DNA from 4 places in the Anoxybacillus sp. TBDG-1 genome. Region 4 is predicted to be linked to each of the others. Evidence: riboswitches for the same ligand, from Rfam matches in the RefSeq annotation. Region 4 holds a riboswitch; each other region holds the start of a gene.

Region 1 (5,045 bases), on a different contig from region 4:
TACATATTGTAGAGCAGCCCCCGTCAAAAGAGCAATTGCGGACGTTATATGAAAAAAGTGGGCTTGATTTGAAGAAATTTTTTAATACGAGCGGTATGAAGTATCGTGAACTTGGGCTAAAAGACAAATTAAAGACGATGACAGAAGAAGAAATGTTGCAATTGTTGTCATCAGACGGGATGTTAATTAAGCGCCCAATCGTCACAAATGGAGAACGAGTCATTATCGGATTTGACGAACAAAAATATCACGAAATGTTTAAATTATCGTGAAATCATATCAAAAATCGTGTATGATGAAGAGGAAGATGATATGTTGGAGGGAAAACGATGAGCATTCCAAAAGAGCTGCGTTATTCACAAGAACATGAATGGGTGCGTGTCGAAGGAAATACGGTTCGTATCGGGATCACAGATTTTGCCCAGTCAGAACTCGGCGATATCGTATTCGTTGAATTGCCAGAAGTCGGCGCACAACTTACAGCGAACGAACCATTTGGTAGTGTGGAATCAGTAAAAACAGTATCTGAATTATATGCACCGATCAGTGGCAAAGTGATAGCTGTGAATGAAGAGTTAAAGGATAATCCAGAGTACGTGAATGAATCACCGTATGACAAAGCGTGGATGATTGTCATTGAGCCAAGCGATCTAAGTGAAGTGGACAACCTATTAACTGCCGAACAATATGAGCAAATGATTAACGAAGACTAAAAAAGAACTCACAGGGCACCCTATGAAACAGGGGTGTCTTTTTTGTTGAAACAAAAAACGATGGATATTACACAACACGTCATCGGTAAATTGAATGAACATGGTAGCTTTCAACTATTTTATGACAATGAATGTATTGGGGAATTTGTTCAAGAAACGAATGAGTTTAAGTTGAAACGTGGATATGAACAGCAAAATGGGCGCATATTGAAAAGCGTGACAGTTACTGAAAATCCAGATGCAAAATACGTCGATTGTGATACAGAAGGTGGTTGGTGTTAAGGGCAGCGACATCGCTGTCCTTTTCGATTTCATAAAAGGAGAAAAAGCGAACGAAAACGAATATAATATACATAAATGAATGTGCAAGGTGATGACGATGGCGATTGTTGGGGTAGAAAAAGTAATTATTGTGGAAGGGCGCTCAGATAAACGAAAAATCGAAAGCATCATTAGTGAGCCTGTTGAAATTATATGCACAAACGGAACGCTCGGCACCGCCAAACTTGATGAATTAATCGATGCTTTGTACGATAAAGATGTGTACATTTTAGTTGATTCCGATGAAGCAGGGGAAAAGTTGCGTCGTCAACTTCGCCGTGAGTTTCCGCAAGCTGAGCATTTATATATTGATAAAATGTATCGTGAAGTGGCAGCTGCTCCGAAGCATCACATTGCGGTTGTATTATTGAGTGCAAACATCGATGTACACGCACAATATTTATAGAAAGTTGTGTGAGATTGTCGTGAAAGTTGTCTATATGTATGCACCATTATGTGGCACGTGTCAAGTGGCAAGTCGAATGGTTGATGTACTTGAACAGTTATTGCCAACCGTTACATTTGAGCGTCAAGATTTAAACTATGTGCCGGACAAAGCGGTTGAGTGGTGCATTGAAAGCGTTCCTTGCTTACTTATTTTTCAACATGACCAACTTGTCCAAAAAATATATGCTTTTCATTCGGTTCCATACTTATATGAAACGTTGCGAAAGCTGGCTGAATAAGCCAGCTTTCGACATATTTCTTGGGAAATTGACGAGGAAAGAAGACATTTGTCGATCGTTTATAGCAGGAACTACTCGTCTTCATATGGAAACAATGGAATATGAAAAATATGGGATGGGGGCGGTCGAATGAACATGTTAACACCGATTTTGCCGAGTGACTGTTTATATATTCAATTGCAATGGGAAGGCAGGCAAGTATTATTGTGCGTATCAAAAGAAGGTATTCGTCGTGTTGAAGAAGTAAATTCGGAGCGAATGATTACGATTCGTGGTTCAGCACAAGCGATCATGTCATTATTAAAAGGTTCGTTAAAACTCCAACAACAGCTTCGGTTAAATGAATTATCCGTCACAGCATCGTTTCGTCACATTTTATTGTTAGAATCGATCTTTTTTCTTGCGAAACCGTACGATCTTGTTCATTGACGAGCTATTTTTATCGTGTTAAAATTCAAAATATTCAACAATTATTCGATCAGGGGGAGAAACGATGAAATTTGAGACGATTGCTGTGCACGGGGGACTACAAACCGATCCGGTAACGAAAGCGCGTGCGGTACCGATTTATCAGTCAAATGCGTATTTGTTTGATAGCACAGAGCATGCGGCCAATTTATTTGCATTAAAAGAAGCGGGGTACATTTATACACGCATTCACAATCCGACGGTTACTGTATTTGAAGAACGAGTGGCTAAGCTCGAAGGCGGTGTAGGAGCTTTAGCGGTAGCGAGCGGCATGGCGGCGATTACGATGGCCATTTTAAACGTCACTCAAGCAGGAGATGACATCGTTTCTGCTTCTACGCTGTATGGAGGGACGTACAATTTGTTTGCAAATACGTTACCGAAATACGGCATTACAACTCATTTTGTCGATCCAGCTGACCCAGAAAATTTCCGCGCTGCGATTACACCGAAAACGAAAGCTATTTTTGCGGAAACGATCGGCAATCCGAGCTTGCACGTGTTAGATATTGAGGCGGTTGCGGAGGTTGCTCACGAAGCAGGCATTCCGCTCATTATTGATAATACGTTTGCGACGCCTTATCTTTGCCGTCCGATTGAACATGGAGCAGACATTGTCGTTCATTCTGCGACGAAATGGTTGCTTGGCAACGGGACGACGCTAGGAGGCATCATTGTCGATGGTGGAAATTTTGATTGGAATTCGCCAAAGTTTTCATCGTTTACGACACCAGATCCGAGCTATCATAACCTCATCTATGCAGACATCGGAGCGGCAGCGTATATTGTGAAAGCACGTGTGCAGTTGTTACGTGATTTAGGACCAGCGATTAGCCCGTTCAACGCATTTCAGTTTAATTTAGGGATTGAAACGTTACACGTACGCATGAAAGAACATATTGCAAACACGAGAAAAATTGTTGAGTATTTAGACAAACATCCAGCAGTCAATTGGGTGTTGTACCCTGAACATGACAATCACCCAGCAAAAGAGCTAGCGAAAAAATATATGCCAAAAGGGGCGGGAGCAGTCGTCGTTTTTGGCATTCAAGGAGGAAGGGAAGCAGGAGCTGCACTTATTAACAATGTGAAGCTTTGGTCGCATGTGGCAAACGTTGGAGATGCGAAAAGTTTAATTATTCATCCAGCAAGCACGACGCATCAACAACTAAGCATGGAAGATTTACAAGCATCTGGTGTAACAGAAGATATGATTCGTTTATCTATTGGTATTGAAAATGTAGAGGATTTAATCGAAGACTTAGAACAAGCGATTGAAGCGGCGACAGGTGTCCGTTCCGTATATTCGCAAGTGTAGGCATGAAAGGTGCTAGTTATATATTCCGACTAGCACCTTTCATTATTATGAGTTGCAATCGTAGCGTTTGAGCGACCGCTCCTGTTCGTGACAAAACCTCTAATTTTTCGAAAATAGAAGAAGAATATAATTAAAGTGTTCATTATATAATTCGTAAAGCGTTTAACTTCATTTTTTAAACTGTGGGGGCTGATCTAGAGGCGTGAGTACATCTTGGATGAGCCCCTTGCATTTCCGTAAACATTTCCGTAAAACAAAACAGTTTATTGTTCGTCGCTTGACATCCGAAAAGTAATGATTGACTATGTTATATATTCGGTTCATCTCATTGTGTGGCTAAAATAGTTAAAAAAATGTTATTGACACTGTCCTTCTTTCGATGATATACTCACATTCGTAGTTTAAAAAGTTTCTTAAGTGTATTAAAACGTTAACTGAATAAAGTGTTTGAACGCGCTCTTATCAAGAGAGGTGGAGGGATGTGCCCGATGAAACCCGGCAACCGTCAGCGCTGCTGAAATGGTGCCAATTCACACAAAGCGTTTGCTTTGAGAGATAAGAGACAGAATGGATGATGACGCCTTTCTGTTCTCTTGAGCAGAAAGGCTTTTTTCATGGAAGGAAGGTGACAGCATGATTACTTTATCAAACGTAACGAAAGTATACAAAGCAGCAAGTGGGCATGTGACGGCGGTTGATCGTGTAAACTTGCATATCGAACAAGGGGAAATTTTCGGCATCATCGGTTATAGTGGAGCAGGAAAAAGTTCGCTCATTCGGCTATTAAATGGATTAGAAAAGCCGACGAGCGGTGAAGTGATTGTTGATGGGAAAGATATGGGGAAAATTAGTGGGAAACAATTACGACAAGCGCGTCAGCAAATCGGGATGATTTTCCAACATTTTAATTTACTTTGGTCGCGAACAGTGCGTGAAAATATTGCTTTCCCGTTAGAAATTGCGGGTGTGCCGAAAGAGGAACGGATGAAGCGTGTCGATGAGCTCATTCAACTCGTTGGTTTGCAAGGAAGAGAACATGCGTATCCGTCACAACTGAGCGGAGGACAAAAGCAGCGTGTCGGCATTGCGCGCGCATTAGCGAACAACCCGAAAGTGTTATTATGTGACGAAGCAACGTCGGCGCTTGATCCACAAACGACCGATTCAATTTTAGATTTGCTTGTTGACATTAACAAACGTCTCGGTTTAACGATTGTATTAATTACACACGAAATGCACGTTATTCGTAAAATTTGTGATCGTGTAGCGGTAATGGAAAACGGAAAAATTGTCGAAATGGGCGAAGTGCTTCACGTGTTCCGTAAGCCAGAACAACCGATTACGAAACGATTCGTCCAACAAGTGACGGAGCCGGAGGAGACGAAAGAGGCGATGTTGCATCTTCTTGAACGTTATCCGAATGGAAAAGTCGTTCAGCTTACGTTTGTCGGCGAAGCGACTGAGCAACCGCTCATCACGCAACTCATTCGCCAATTTGATTTAAACGTGAATATTTTACAAGGGAAAATTTCGCAGACG
Region 2 (5,045 bases), on a different contig from region 4:
AAACAAATGCCGTCTTCTATTCGTTGGATGATCGTTGGAGACGGTCCGTTAAAAGCGCAATTACAACAATTAGCTCCAAGTAATGTAACGTTTACAGGGTTTTTAAGGGGCGAAGCACTCGCTGAAGCATATGCAGTAGCGGACGTATTTGCATTTCCATCGCCAACAGAAACGTTTGGCAATGTCGTATTAGAATCATTCGCATCAGGAACTCCTGCTGTTTGCGCAAATCGTGGTGGCGTAACAACGATTGTGAAAGAGCAACAAACAGGTTTGTTATGCCCTCCGAATGATTTAAACGCTTGGCGAGCAGCAATTGAATATATGTTAAAAAGTGAAGAAAAACGAAAACAAATGGGGAAAGCCGCCCGGGAATACGCAAAAACGAAAGACTGGAACAGCATATTCACCGAACTTCTTTCCCACTATGAACAAGTGATGCATAAACGCGAGTCTCGTTACGCGTAAGAGCGAAGGCGTGGAGATAGCTTTGCAAAATCGTACTTTTCTTCTACGTACACGGCATGCCAAACGATAAACATTAGTACCGTCCATAATTTTCGACTATAATCGGCTTTTCCCGTCGCATGATCATTAAGCAACTGCAAAAGAACATGCTTATGAAATAAATGATTCGTTTCACTTTGTTGAATCGTCTTTTTTGCCCAATCGTACAACTCATCTTTTAACCAATGACGAATCGGAACAGGAAAACCAAGTTTTTTACGATGCAACACGTGATCTGGAACGATGCCTTCTGCCACTTTCCGCAATATATACTTTGTTGTACTGTTAGCCGTTTTCAAGTGAGCAGGTATATGCTTCGCCACAACGAACACTTCTTTATCTAAAAACGGGACGCGCAACTCAAGCGAATGGGCCATCGTCATTTTGTCAGCCTTTAACAAAATATCTCCACATAACCACGTATGCAAATCGACATATTGCATTTGTTCAACAGGATCATATAGCGCTGTTTCATCATATAAATGTTCCGTTACGTTCGTATATTTCCAATCGCTCTTATATTCTTTTAATATGAGAGCTTTTTCTTTTTCCTCAAACATTTTCGCATTACCAATATATCGATCACGCAACGGTGTCGTACCGCGTTCGATAAAACTTTTTCCTTTCACTCCTTCAGGGAGAAGACGAGCAAGCATGCGCAATACGTGCTTCATTGGCTGAGGGAGATGGTTAAATAGTCGTAACGAATGTGGTTCACGGTAAATATTGTAACCCCCAAATAATTCATCTGCCCCTTCACCCGATAAAACGACCGTCACACGCTTTCTCGCTTCACGGGCGACAAAATAAAGCGGAACAGCGGCAGGATCAGCAAGCGGATCGTCCATATGCCACATGATACGCGGAAGTTCTTGTACGTATTCTTCTGGAGAAATAATATAGCTGTAATGTCGAACGTGTAATTGATCAGCAGTTTCTTTCGCCACATCTATTTCACTAAACCCTTCTCGAGCAAATCCAACCGAAAACGTCTCGAGCTTGGGATGGAATTGTTTAGCTATCGCAACAACAAGGGATGAATCAATTCCACCGGATAAAAAAGAACCAACAGGCACATCGCTACGCATATGCACTTCAACCGATTTAAATAGCACATCTCGAATATCACTAATCCACTTTTCTTCTGATTGATTGATCGGCGTAAATGTTGGGGTAAAATAACGAACAAACGTCGGTTGTTCACCAATTTTTTTCACGATATAATGCCCCGGCTGTAATTTACAAATATTTGTTGTCATCGTGAACGGCTCTGGTACATATTGAAACGTCAAATAATGATGGAGCGCTTCTTTGTTAATGTCTCCATCGATTGCTAATAAGAGGCTTTTCTTTTCCGAAGCAACGAGAAAACGACCATCTTCAATCGCATAAAAAAACGGCTTAATACCAAACGGATCGCGTGCAGCAAATACTATTTTTTCTTCTTTATCCCAAATGACGAAAGCAAACATGCCGCGCAATTGTTGAACACAAAGCTCTTTTGTTTCAGCATATAAAGCTAAAATAACTTCTGTGTCTGAATGTGTCGCAAATTGGTATCCTTTTTGCTCAAGCTGCTCGCGCAATTCAATATAGTTGTAAATTTCTCCATTAAAAATAATCCAATATCGATCATTTTCATAGGAAAGGGGCTGATGACCTGCCTCTAAATCAATAATGCTCAAACGGCGAAAAGCAAAATGCACATGCTCATCGAAAAAATATCCTTCGTCATCTGGTCCACGATGAATAATCGCGTCATTCATTTGACGAAACGTCTGTTTCCATTCATCACATATTTGATTTGGTTGATCATGTATTACCCCAACAAAGCCACACATGTTTTCACCCCGTTTCACTAACAAATAGAGAGAGCTACATGGCGTAACTCTCTCCCCTTTCTTTACTTCGCTAGCTGTAACGCTTGTTGTTTTAACACTTCTGCCTTATCAGTACGCTCCCAAGGAAGATCAATATCTGTACGACCAAAGTGACCGTAAGCAGCTGTTTGTTTGTAAATTGGACGGCGAAGATCAAGCATTTTAATGATTCCTGCTGGGCGAAGGTCAAAGTTGTTGCGCACCACTTCAATTAAAATATCTTCAGATACTTTCCCTGTGCCGAACGTATCAATTGAAATGGATACAGGTTGCGCCACACCGATCGCATACGCTAACTGCACTTCACATTTATCTGCAAGACCTGCTGCGACAATGTTTTTCGCTACGTAACGCGCCGCATATGCTGCCGAACGGTCTACTTTCGTTGGGTCTTTTCCTGAGAACGCCCCGCCGCCGTGACGTGCATAACCACCATACGTGTCAACGATAATTTTCCGTCCTGTTAACCCTGCGTCACCTTGTGGACCACCGATGACGAAACGCCCTGTTGGGTTGATGAAATATTTTGTATTTTCATCGATCAATTCTGCTGGAACAACAGGTTGAATGACATGCTCCTTAATGTTGCGTACAATTTGATCCTGTGTAATTTCTGGATGATGTTGTGTTGAAACAACGATCGTGTCGATACGTACAGGTTTGCCGTTTTCATCGTACTCAACTGTCACTTGCGTTTTTCCGTCTGGACGTAAGTACGGTAAAATGTCTTCTTTACGCACTTCCGCTAAACGACGTGCAAGTTTATGTGCAAGAGAAATTGGTAGCGGCATAAGCTCTTTCGTTTCGTTGCACGCGAAGCCAAACATTAATCCTTGGTCACCTGCACCGATCGCCTCGATTTCTTCATCTGTCATTTGCCCTTCGCGAGCTTCTAACGCTTTGTCAACACCCATGGCGATATCTGGCGACTGTTCATCAATTGATGTCAATACTGCGCACGTATCTGCATCAAAGCCGTATTTTGCACGCGTATAGCCAATTTCACGAATGGTCTCACGAACAATTTTCGGAATATCTACATATGTAGATGTTGTAATTTCTCCACTCACTAAAACAAGCCCTGTTGTTACGCTCGTTTCACACGCAACACGCGCATTTGGATCATTCGCTAAAATCGCATCTAAAATCGCATCGGAAATTTGGTCACAAATTTTATCCGGATGCCCTTCCGTTACAGATTCAGATGTAAACAGACGACGTTTAGGCATTCAAACATTCCTCCTCAGTATAATGAAAAATGATACGGTACTCATCCCTCTTATTATGGTCTATCGTGAAAAAAACCTTTCCCTTAGAGGAAAGGTTTTTGCATTTGTCTGCGCCTTTCACTCTTATCGTTCAAGGGCGTCCCCTTGCCACAGGTTAGCACCTTTTCACGTATGTGACGGTTGCTGGGCTTCATCGGGCCTGTCTCCCTCCACCAACTCGGGATAAGAGTATCCGTTCATCTCAGCATCATATCACATCCATATTAAGCGAGTCAATGTTTTTTCCACTGTAACAGTCTTAAAAATAAATTCAATAAAATACGTTAATTAGTATGGACTATTTATTAAAATGTGTTATACTTTTTACATAAAGATAAATCAAACAAAGGTAGGTTTTGTCCAATGAATTCCATTGAACTGACAAGCAAATTATCGACACTCTTACAAAGGGATGGGGTTTTTCATAACTTATCTGTACCACGACTAGTAGAGAAAGTATTAACTCGGAAAGAAGGCATTCTTACTTTATCAGGAGCGATTTGTGCAACAACAGGAAAATATACAGGTCGCTCCCCGAAGGATAAATATATTGTCGAAGAGCCATCCGTGAAACATAAAATTGATTGGGGAACTGTCAATCAACCAATTTCTGAAGAAGTATTTGATCGTCTTTACAATAAAGTCGTTGATTATTTAATGACAAAAGAAGAAGTGTTTGTATTTAATGGTTTTGCGGGTGCCGATCCAGCTTATCGCTTGCCGATTCAAGTTGTCAACGAATTTGCTTGGCATAATTTATTTGCTCATCAATTGTTCATTCGTCCAACAACGGAAGAATTACAAGCGCATAAGCCACAATTTACAGTCATTTCTGCTCCAACATTTAAAGCGGATCCAGCGGTTGACGGCACGCGTTCAGAAACGTTTATTATCATCTCGTTTGAACGTCGCACTGTGCTCATTGGTGGAACAGAATATGCAGGCGAAATGAAAAAATCGATTTTCTCCGTCATGAACTTCTTATTGCCAGAGCAAGGAATCTTCCCGATGCACTGCTCAGCAAACGTTGGTCAAGAAGGAGATGTCGCGCTCTTTTTCGGCTTATCAGGCACAGGAAAGACGACGCTCTCTGCCGACCCAAACCGTCGCTTAATTGGCGATGATGAGCACGGTTGGTCAAACAACGGTGTCTTTAATATTGAAGGCGGATGTTATGCCAAGTGCATTAACTTATCACGTGAAAAAGAGCCACAAATTTTTGACGCGATTCGCTTCGGCTCTGTATTAGAAAACGTCATGATTGATCCAGACACACGCATACCAAACTATGACGATGCGACGTTAACTGAAAATACGCGCGCAGCATACCCGCTTGAAGCGATGGATAATATCGTTCAGCCAAGCGTTGCTGGTCACCCGCATACGATCG
Region 3 (5,045 bases), on a different contig from region 4:
AATCTTGGTGAATTTATTCCTGAAACGATTGAGAATGTGATTGAACGTGATGCACCTCAAGAATATTATCGAAATCGCTTTTTAGCCGAAGCAATGGTCAATCTGAATATGATTGATACAATTGGTTCGGGAATTAAGAAAATGTTTTTAGAGCAACGAAAAAGATTCTTTCCAATGCCGGATTATGATTTAAGTGAACCGAATAAAGTAAAAGTGACCATTTACGGCAAAATATTGGATTATAACTATACTCGTATGCTTATCAGCCATACAGATCTCGATTTGAGTGTAGTGATTGCGTTAGATAAGGTGCAAAAAAAGCAACGCATCACACAAGAAGAAGCAAAAAAATTAAGGGCATTAAAATTAGTGGAAGGCAGATATCCAAACCTATATGTTTCCGCTAAAATCGCTGAAATTACAGGAGATAAAACTACCTATATTAAAAACAGGGCCTTTGATAAAGAGCATTATAAGCAACTGATTATCTCATTTTTGCGTCAGTATAAAGTGGCAAGTAGGAAAGATATTGATGATTTGTTGCTAGATAAACTATCTGATGCTCTCAATGAAAAGCAAAAAAAGAGGTACATCGGAAACCTGCTTCAAGAAATGTCTAAGAAGGATAGAACTATTGTAAATCAAGGTTCTGCCCGCTATCCAAAATGGGCATTAACTAATTAGTTAAACTTAGTTTTAAATTAGTTATAGGTTTAGTTAATAAAATTAGTTATAAAAATTGCTCGAATATTGATTTTACGCGGTTTTTCCATTAACTAATTAGTTATAGGAATAGTTATTGTTAGTTGTAGGATTTAGTTAAAGACATCGGTTAGATTTAAACCGATGTCTTTTTAATATTTACGAAAGAGTGCAACTGGCTTATGTGTACAGTATGTTCGAGGCGAACTGTCACGTCTCTACCGGACTTGACCTTCTCCAAACGAAGAAAGCCAACAGCCTTGTCGAATTTATCCATGGCGCATAACATAGCGATTGATGATATTGAAAGAGGTGGGAATGTGTATTATTACTATCCGAGCTATATGCATGGTGCGCATGGGAAAAAGGAAAAATGAATGGACGTTTGAGCGGCGAGTCAGCGATGGTTCTGCCATTTTCGTGCCTGCAGGAACGTGGCATAACTTGATTAACACGGGCAACGTTCCACTTAAACTGTACTCGATTTATGCCCCACCACAACACCCAGCTGGAACGGTGCATCCGACAAAAGCAGATGCCCTTGCGGCAGAACGATAAGAGACTTGGGGCGATGCCTCAAGTCTCTTACTTGTATTGTCCAATAAGCTCTTGATAGGATGACATGCGACTTTTCGGACAGCTCTTTACGACATTTCTTTTTGTCGTTTCATTGAACTACCGCTAGGCTAAAGCCATAGCGGATTCCTACGAACACCGAAGTCCCCTTCGGTTATTTAGTAGGCGATCCCCACAGTTCCTGCGGCTAGGGCTTACATCCCCTAGCCTAAAGGCATAGGGGTTTTACGCCCAATCATATAAAAGCCCCATATTTCACTTCTGCTTCTCCGACTTTCCAAGATAACTTGCTGAAATCAATTCCCCCTAAAATGAGACCGACAAGGGGCATAATAATGTCATTGACGAGGGAAGAAACAATTTTTCCAAATGCCCCACTAATAATCACTCCGACAGCTAAGTCGATGACGTTGCCTCGTATAGCGAATTTTTTAAACTCGTTCCACATCGGAATCCCTCCATTAAAATGATACAGCTAAAAGGCTTAAGTTTCCGTACTCGTATTCTCGGAATAAAACATGTGGCGAGCGATTGCCGGCTCCGTAAGCAATCCAGTACGGTGCTAAATGTTCTTGAGTCGGGACGGCTTGTTTAGCATAAGGGGCTTTTTCTTCATAGTGAAACACATCTTCACTATGGGCAGATGACTGGGCAAGCAACCAATCATCAAAGGCGACAGCCCAACAATCTACTTTTGTCCGTTCTTCCCAACGAAGCGCCATTAAATTATGCACTGTGCCACCACTACCGATGATCATGACACCTTCGTCACGCAACGGGCGTAACGCTTTACCAAGTTGAAATAGCTGCTTTGGTGTCCACGAAGGAACAACGGATGCCTGAACAATTGGAACGTTTGCTTTTGGAAATAGTCGGCTTAACAATACCCATGAGCCGTGGTCAAGTCCACGCTTCTCGTCGATATTGACGATGGGGGAGACGTGCCTCAGATGATGTTGGACGCGTTTGGCCCATTCGACTGAACCTTGTGCAGCATAAGTTACTTCATACAATTCACGTGGGAAACTGGAAAAATCATAAATCATTTCATACGTTCCGTCAATCGATGAAACGGTCGGTTGACGCGTCGTCCAATGTGCAGTAAATACAACGATTGCTTTTGCATCTATGCGTTTACCGAAAGTGGTTAAAAACGATGCATATGCGCTATCTTCAATAGCTAACATTGGTGATCCGTGCGCGAGAAATAAAGCAGTCATTATATTCCTCCTTCACTTTTGCCCCCACTTTACCATATATCGTTTTGATTTGTCTATTTTTACATGTGAAGTGCAAATATATGTGCCATATCTTTGATGGGATGCATGCTGTTTGTTGTTGAAAGGGGAATAAAAAACAGTTGCAATTTTGTTGGAAATGATGTACATTAATTAAAAATCAGAAAATTCGATATTGTTTTGCGTTCTTATCGAGAGAAGCGGAGGGACTGGCCCGATGAAGCTTCAGCAACCAGCCGGAAACGGTCAGGTGCTAAATCCAGCGAATTGGCGTTCAATTCGGAAGATAAGAAGAAGCGATTGTCTATGGACAAAAAAGCCTTCTTCTTTGAAGGCTTTTATTTTTTAGAAAGGAAGAGAGCGAATGAGTCATATCGAAACACGGTTAGCGCAAATTGGCAATCGAAGCGAGACAGCGACGGGGACGGTCAATCCGCCAGTATATTTTTCAACGGCGTATCGTCATGAAGGAATCGGACAATCGACAGGGTACGATTACATTCGAACCGGCAACCCGACAAGGCATATTGTCGAAGAAGCGATTGCACAGCTAGAAGAAGGAGATCAAGGTTTCGCTTGTAGTTCAGGCATGGCAGCGATTCAAACGGTGTTTGCGTTGTTTGAAAGCGGCGACCATTTTCTCGTTTCTGCCGATTTATATGGCGGGACGTATCGTTTGTTTGAAAAAGGATGGCGCAAATGCGGCATGACGTTTACATACGTCGATTTTCGCGATGTTGATGCGGTAAAGGCATATGTGACTGAAAAAACAAAAGCGATTTTTTTAGAGACGCCAACGAACCCTTTAATGCAAGAAGCGGACATCGAAGCGGTCGCGGCGTTTGCGAAACAACATGGGCTGCTTCTTATCGTCGATAATACGTTTTACACCCCTGTACTGCAAAAGCCGCTCACAAAAGGAGCCGATATCGTCGTTCATAGCGCGACGAAATATTTAGGTGGACATAACGATGTGCTTGCCGGGCTCATTGTCGCCAAAGGAAAACAATTGTGTGAACAGCTGGCGATGTATCATAACGCCATCGGTGCGGTGTTGTCTCCGTTTGATTCATGGCTGTTAATTCGCGGCATGAAGACGCTTGCGCTTCGCATGCGCCAGCACGAACAAAACGCAAAGGCGATATATGAATTTTTAGTCGAACATGAAGATGTGACGGACGTATTGTATCCGGGAAGAGGGGGAATGTTGTCGTTTCGCGTGCGCGATGAAAAGTGGGTGAATGCTTTTTTACGAAGCTTAAAGCTTATTACGTTTGCGGAAAGTTTAGGCGGTGTCGAAAGTTTTATTACGTATCCAGCGACGCAAACGCATATGGATATTCCAGAGGATGTTCGCATCGCCAATGGGGTGTGTAATCGACTGTTACGTTTTTCGGTCGGCATTGAACACGTTGACGATTTAATTGCCGATTTAACACAAGCGTTTCAACGCATGAAAGAGGTGTAAAAGATGGATGTGCAAACGCAACTCGTTCACAATAAATGGCAGATTGACGCGCAAACGGGCGCGGTGAGCGTCCCGATTCATCATGCGTCAACATTTCATCAGTTCGATTTTGATACGTTTGGAAAGTACGATTATAGCCGTTCGGGCAATCCGACGCGCGAGGCGTTAGAGGAGACGATTGCGGAATTAGAAGGTGGAGTGAGCGGTTTTGCGTTCGCTTCTGGCATGGCTGCCATTTCAACAGCATTTTTGTTGTTGTCAAAAGGGGATCACGTATTAATTACCGATGATGTGTATGGCGGAACGTATCGCATCTTCACCGATGTATTGAGCCGATTTGGGATTGAGCATACGTTTGTTGATATGACCGATTTAGATGCGGTAGCGCGTCACATTCGTCCGAATACGAAAGTCATTTATATGGAAACGCCATCGAACCCGCTATTGAAAATTACAGATATTCGCGGAGTTGTGAAGCTTGCCAAAGCGCACGGTTGTTTGACGTTTTTAGATAATACGTTTGCGACGCCTATTTTGCAGCGGCCGCTTGATCTCGGTGTCGATGTCGTTTTGCATAGCGCAACGAAATTTTTAGCGGGGCATAGCGATGTTGTGGCAGGGTTAGCGGTTGTAAAAGATGCGCGCTTGGCGAGAGAGCTGCGCAAACTGCAATATTCGTTCGGGGCGGTGCTTGGCGTGCAAGATGCGTGGCTTGTGCTGCGCGGGCTAAAAACGCTGCACGTTCGGCTCGATTACGCTTCCCGTTCGGCGATGCAGCTTGCGCAGTTTTTACATCGTCATCCGAAAGTGGCGCACGTGTATTATCCAGGGCTTTCGCATCATGAAGGGCACGTCATTCATCGCGATCAAGCGCGCGGGTTTGGTGCGGTGTTGTCATTTGAACTGGAAGATGAACAAGCGGTGCGGACGTTTGTCAAATATGCGCACATTCCGGTATTTGCGGTCAGTTTAGGAGCTGTGGAGTCGATTTTATCGTACCCGGCAAAAATGTCGCATGCGGCGATGCCGAAAGCAGAACGCCACCGCCGCGGCATTACAGA
Region 4 (5,045 bases):
GGTGAATGGCATGTTATTTAAACGCCTTCGTCCGTCGTTCAACGAATTGCTTGAAAAAGGGACAGACTATTCGTTTCACGGACGATTTGTTGATACGTTATCGTACAACCATTTTACAACCGAAGATTTCACAAAGTTAAAGCAAATTGATGAACTCATCGCCCCGCACAAACAAGAAATGGTTCGGCTCTTTTATGAAGGATTAAAACAAGTGCAGCCAGAAGCGGCAAAAACGATTACTGAAGCCCGCATCGAAGCATATTTGAACGCCTTTTTTAAGATGGAACGAAACCGCGCGTACGTTGATGAATCGCTTCGCTTTTTCCATTTGTTGCGTAAAGAACAAGTGAACGTTGGGAAGCTCATCGTTGCGTTTAACCAATTTAATTTCTTCGTTTTAACGACGTTGTTAGCGAGAGTAGCGCTTGCACCGAAACGGTGTTTAACGCTCATGGAGACATTGCAACGGGCAATTAACATCGAACAGCAACTTCTTGTCGAAGTGTACACAGAAACGATGATGGAACAAATCGCAAGCGGAACGGCAACGCTGATGGAACAAAACGCCGAAATTATGTTTATTAAAGATTTGCTTCAAGCGCTTGATCAACAAAATAGCGATGTGCAAATGGTAACCGCCGCAACAGAAGAAATGACGACAGCCGTATCGGAAGTAGCCCATGCGGCGACAGTGATCGCTGAAAAAACGACGACATCGGTTGAACGGGCAGAAAAAGGGCAACAAATGATGACGGAAGCGTTCGGAGAAATTATTGAAACGTCTGAACAATTTACGAATATGGTTGACCGTTTTGAACATTTACAACAACATTTAAGCGCGATTGAAAAAGTGATGCAGCTCGTTAACGGGATTGCAGATCAAACGAATTTGTTAGCGTTAAATGCATCGATTGAAGCAGCACGTGCTGGGGAATACGGAAAAGGGTTTTCGGTCGTCGCAGAAGAAATTCGCAAACTCGCTGACCATACGGTACAATCGCTCGGTGAAGTGCAGCGAAACGTCGGAGAATTGCGCGCCATTTCCTCCGAAGTATCATCAGCCATTTATTCCACGTCATCAACGATTCGCCAAGCGGTCCATCAAGCACAAGAAGCGATGCCGCTTTTACAAGAAATTGTATCTGCTATGGGAGACATTCAAGATAGCACAAATACGAACGCCGCGATTGCTGAAGAGCAAGCCGCTGCCGTCGATGAAATCGCAAGCCGTATGTCATCCATTGCTTCATTGACGGAATACGTGCGCGAGCTTGGTGAAAAAACAGGAAAGACAGTTCATGCATTAAGTCAAGCGATCGACCGTTTCCGTTTAAATATGGTAAATGAAAATAGCGTGAAACTATCTGCGAAAGCGCTATTGCATTTAGCAAAAACAGACCATTTATTATGGAAATGGCGCATTTACAATATGATTGTTGGCTACGAGAACGTTCGCCCGGAAGATGTCGCCTCTCACCATCAATGCCGATTAGGAAAATGGTACTTTGATGAACAAACGAAAAAACAACTGCAAGGCACGCCAGCGTACGAAAAGTTAAACGCCCCGCACGAGAAAGTGCACGCAGCGGCGAAAAAAGCGGCGGAAGCGTACGCCAAAGGGGATATAAAAGGTGCCGAAGCGCAACTGATCGAACTTGAGCAAGCATCTGCAGAAGTGATTCGTTTTATTGACGAATTAATTGAAAAAATAGAAAAAGAACGAACGTTTGAAACCCACCTCGCATAAGGTGGGTTATTTTTTGACCATATGGGACAACGCAAGTGCGAAAATTAAAATTGCTTCTCAAATAATGTCGGCAGTTTCGTTTCGTAGTCGCCAAAGATGATGCCTTTTTCGGTAATGATGCCGGTAATGAGTTCATGCGGTGTGACATCAAATGCCGGATTGTAGACGTTCACATCTGGCGCGATGCGCACGCCAGCGATATGTGTGACTTCTTCTTTCGGTCGCTCTTCAATCGGAATGTCGTCGCCTGTTTTCGTCTGTAAGTCGATCGTCGATAGCGGAGCGGCGACGTAAAACGGAATGTTGAACGCTTTCGCTAAAATGGCTAAGCCGAACGTGCCGATTTTGTTTGCTGTATCGCCGTTGGCGGCAATGCGATCCGCCCCGACGATGACAGCGGAAATGTGCTTTGCTTTCATTGTTTGTGCCGCCATGTTATCTGTAATGAGCGTCACATCAACACCAGCTTCGGATAGTTCCCATGCGGTTAGTCTTGCTCCTTGTAACACCGGTCGTGTTTCGCAAGCGTACGCATGAAGCGACATGCCTTTTTCTTTCGCTAAATGAAACGGCGCAAGCGCGGTGCCGTAACGGGCTGTGGCAATCGCCCCAGCATTGCAAATCGTCATGATACAGTCGCCGTCTTGAAACAAGGAAAGGGCATGTTCGCCGATGCGACGGCATACGTCTTCATCTTCGATTTGTATGCAAATCGCTTCATGAATAAGCGTCGTTTTCGCTTCGTTGACGGATTTTGCTTGCGCGACGCTTTTCATAAGCCGATCAAGCGCCCAAAATAAATTGACGGCGGTCGGACGCGAGCTCGCTAAATATTCACGGTCGCGTTTTAGTTCGGTATGAAATGTCGCTAAGTCATCGGTTTCATATGATTTCGCCGCAAGTGCTAAACCGTAGGCGGCAGTCATGCCGATTGCTGGTGCCCCGCGCACTTTTAACGTCACGATCGCGTCCCATACGTCTTTTATGTTTTTTAATTCTAAATATTCAGTCTTATGAGGCAACGCTTGTTGGTTTAAAATCGTAATATGTGTATCGTGCCATTGTACCGATTTCATTTTGTTCCTCCTAGCTGTTGACATGCACCGTTTGTTGTACAAGATGTTTCAAGTCTTTCATCGTCAATGTGTTTCGCTGCACGATGAGCTCACGACCGAGACGAAGGGCATGGCGTTTTGCGTGGAGTCGGTGTTCAAGCGGCAATTCATCAAGATCCGCCACATGCGCCAACCCGATCGTCCGGCGAATGACTTCACAGCCCGCAAAGCCGATCGCCTCAACGAGCGCATCGCTTATGATGTCATCAAGCACGCCACATGTGTGCGCATACGGTTCGTTGCTTTCGCGCCAAAGCTCAGCAAACGTGCGGGTAAACACGTCCCATGTGTTTTCAATATGAGCAAAAAGCGGTTTGCGGTCACGTTCATAACGAGAAAGGGCGTTTAATAGTAAATTAGCAAAAAATTGCCCTAAATCGAAGCCGATCGGACCGTAAAACGCAAATTCCGGATCGATCACTTTCGTTTCCTCGTCGCTTGCGAAAATGCTTCCCGTATGTAAATCGCCATGAAGCAACACATCTGCCTTTGTTAAAAAAAGCCGTTTTAATTTCGCTGTTTCGCGTTTTAATACGTCATCCTGCCAAAGTTGTTCGACATCCGCACGAAGCTCTGTTTCAAAGTTGTTCGTGTCGTGGTCAAAAAACGGATCAGTAAAGACGAGATCTTCTGTAATTTTACATAGCTCTGGATTTGTAAACTGTTGTACGAGCTTCTTTTTTTGTTGTTGATTCATGCCAAAGTCCGACGTGTAAAACGCCGTTTTGGCGACAAATTCGCCAATATGTTCCGATAAACGCGGGAACGTTTTTCCCTCGATCAGCCCGCGGCGTGCAATTTGTAAATGCGATAAATCTTCCATCACCGTAATAGCTAATGTCTCATCGGAATAGTACACTTTCGGAACATAGTGAGGGACGTAGCTCGCGAACGTGCGCAACGCTTGGCTTTCAATTGTTGCCCGTTTTAATGTCAGCGGCCAGCTTTCGCCAACGACTTTTGCATACGGCAACGCTTGTTTAATGATGATGCTGTCGTTTGTTCGTTCGTTGACGATGCGAAAGACGAGATTTAAGTTCCCATCACCAATTTCTTCGCTAGAAAGAAGCGCATCTTCCCCAAATAGCCCTAAACGAACAGCAAGAGCAATCGCTTTTTGTTCTGTCAATGGTTCGTACATACACATGCCTCCTCCCAAAATAAAAAACCTCTTTCGCTGAACGAAAGAGGTTTGAAGTTTGCTTCGCACCTCTTATCTCTCAGCCTACTGCTGCAAGAATTAGCACCGTGCGTCATCGCCGGTTGCCGGGCTTCATCGGGCTCGTCCCTCCACCTGCTCTTGATAAGAGTGTTTATCGTTATTTGAATGTTCTAAACAGTGAAAACGTTTCGTGAATTCGCTTGATTCGAATCATACATCGCTTTATGCTCGTTTGTCAATCCTTTTTTTCAAAAATTTTATACACATCTGGGCGACGATCGGAAAAAATCGGGATGTGCCCGCGCGCATGTTGCACTTCGTTTATGTCAATATTCGCCGCAATGATCCCTTTTTGTTCGTCCCCTTCAACAAGCACGTTTCCCCACGGATCAATGATCAGCGAATGTCCAGCAAACACGTTGTTCGGGTCTTTTCCCGAGCGGTTGCAAGCGACGACGTAACATTGATTTTCGATCGCCCGCGCCGTTAATAGCGTACGCCAATGATGAAGGCGAGAAAGCGGCCATTCCGCAACGACAAATAATACTTCTGCACCATGCAGCGCATGCGCGCGAATCCATTCTGGAAAACGAATGTCGTAACAAATGACGCCGGCGCACGTCGTTTCATCGAGCGAAAATAGCCCCATCGTTTCTCCAGCTTGCAAATACAAATGCTCATCCATCAATTGGAACAAATGAAGTTTACTATATTCGCCAACGACGTCGCCGTTTCGGTTGACGACATACATCGTATTTGTCATTCGTTCGTTCGTTTTTTTCGCGACCGATCCGCCGACGATATGTACATCGTACGTGCGGGCAAGTTCGGAAAGAAACGCTTTTGTTTCTTCCCCGTTTTCATCGGCAATACGAGCAAGCCTCGTTAAATCATAGCCTGTCGTCCATAGTTCAGGCAAAACGACGACGTCAACGTCACGAGCGATTTGTTCGATGTAGCGCAAGGCGGTTTGTTTATTTTTTTCGGGTGTTCCAAACGCAATGTCCATTTGTATGCAAGC

What was found. Region 4 has a riboswitch for S-adenosylmethionine ahead of mtnK (S-methyl-5-thioribose kinase). Riboswitches for the same ligand answer to the same signal wherever they lie in the genome.
Region 1: another riboswitch for S-adenosylmethionine. It lies ahead of ACYQY7_RS08695 (methionine ABC transporter ATP-binding protein); the one in region 4 lies ahead of mtnK (S-methyl-5-thioribose kinase).
Region 2: another riboswitch for S-adenosylmethionine. It lies ahead of metK (methionine adenosyltransferase); the one in region 4 lies ahead of mtnK (S-methyl-5-thioribose kinase).
Region 3: another riboswitch for S-adenosylmethionine. It lies ahead of ACYQY7_RS03745 (methionine biosynthesis PLP-dependent protein); the one in region 4 lies ahead of mtnK (S-methyl-5-thioribose kinase).

Annotation. Positions count from the first base shown of each region.
Region 1 covers NZ_JBTZSY010000024.1:18,751-23,795, forward strand. The annotation lists gene ACYQY7_RS08660 (arsenate reductase family protein) at 1-272, shown strand, start outside; gene gcvH (glycine cleavage system protein GcvH) at 330-713, shown strand; gene ACYQY7_RS08670 (YusG family protein) at 747-995, shown strand; gene ACYQY7_RS08675 (toprim domain-containing protein) at 1,093-1,440, shown strand; gene ACYQY7_RS08680 (thioredoxin family protein) at 1,418-1,720, shown strand; gene ACYQY7_RS08685 (sterol-binding protein) at 1,850-2,149, shown strand; gene ACYQY7_RS08690 (O-acetylhomoserine aminocarboxypropyltransferase/cysteine synthase family protein) at 2,214-3,506, shown strand; SAM riboswitch class I at 3,963-4,068, shown strand; gene ACYQY7_RS08695 (methionine ABC transporter ATP-binding protein) at 4,140-5,045, shown strand, end outside.
Region 2 covers NZ_JBTZSY010000010.1:11,249-16,293, reverse strand. The annotation lists gene ACYQY7_RS04675 (glycosyltransferase family 4 protein) at 1-468, shown strand, start outside; gene asnB (asparagine synthase (glutamine-hydrolyzing)) at 459-2,348, opposite strand; gene metK (methionine adenosyltransferase) at 2,411-3,616, opposite strand; SAM riboswitch class I at 3,737-3,845, opposite strand; gene pckA (phosphoenolpyruvate carboxykinase (ATP)) at 4,019-5,045, shown strand, end outside.
Region 3 covers NZ_JBTZSY010000007.1:47,236-52,280, reverse strand. The annotation lists gene ACYQY7_RS03765 (RNA-binding domain-containing protein) at 1-684, shown strand, start outside; partial or broken gene ACYQY7_RS03760 (cupin domain-containing protein) at 1,051-1,260, shown strand; partial or broken gene mscL (large conductance mechanosensitive channel protein MscL) at 1,517-1,726, opposite strand; gene ACYQY7_RS03750 (DODA-type extradiol aromatic ring-opening family dioxygenase) at 1,740-2,498, opposite strand; SAM riboswitch class I at 2,702-2,809, shown strand; gene ACYQY7_RS03745 (methionine biosynthesis PLP-dependent protein) at 2,881-3,984, shown strand; gene metC (cystathionine beta-lyase) at 3,988-5,045, shown strand, end outside.
Region 4 covers NZ_JBTZSY010000017.1:19,058-24,102, forward strand. The annotation lists gene ACYQY7_RS06985 (methyl-accepting chemotaxis protein) at 11-1,747, shown strand; gene mtnA (S-methyl-5-thioribose-1-phosphate isomerase) at 1,792-2,823, opposite strand; gene mtnK (S-methyl-5-thioribose kinase) at 2,834-4,003, opposite strand; SAM riboswitch class I at 4,073-4,172, opposite strand; gene ACYQY7_RS07000 (carbon-nitrogen family hydrolase) at 4,260-5,045, opposite strand, start outside.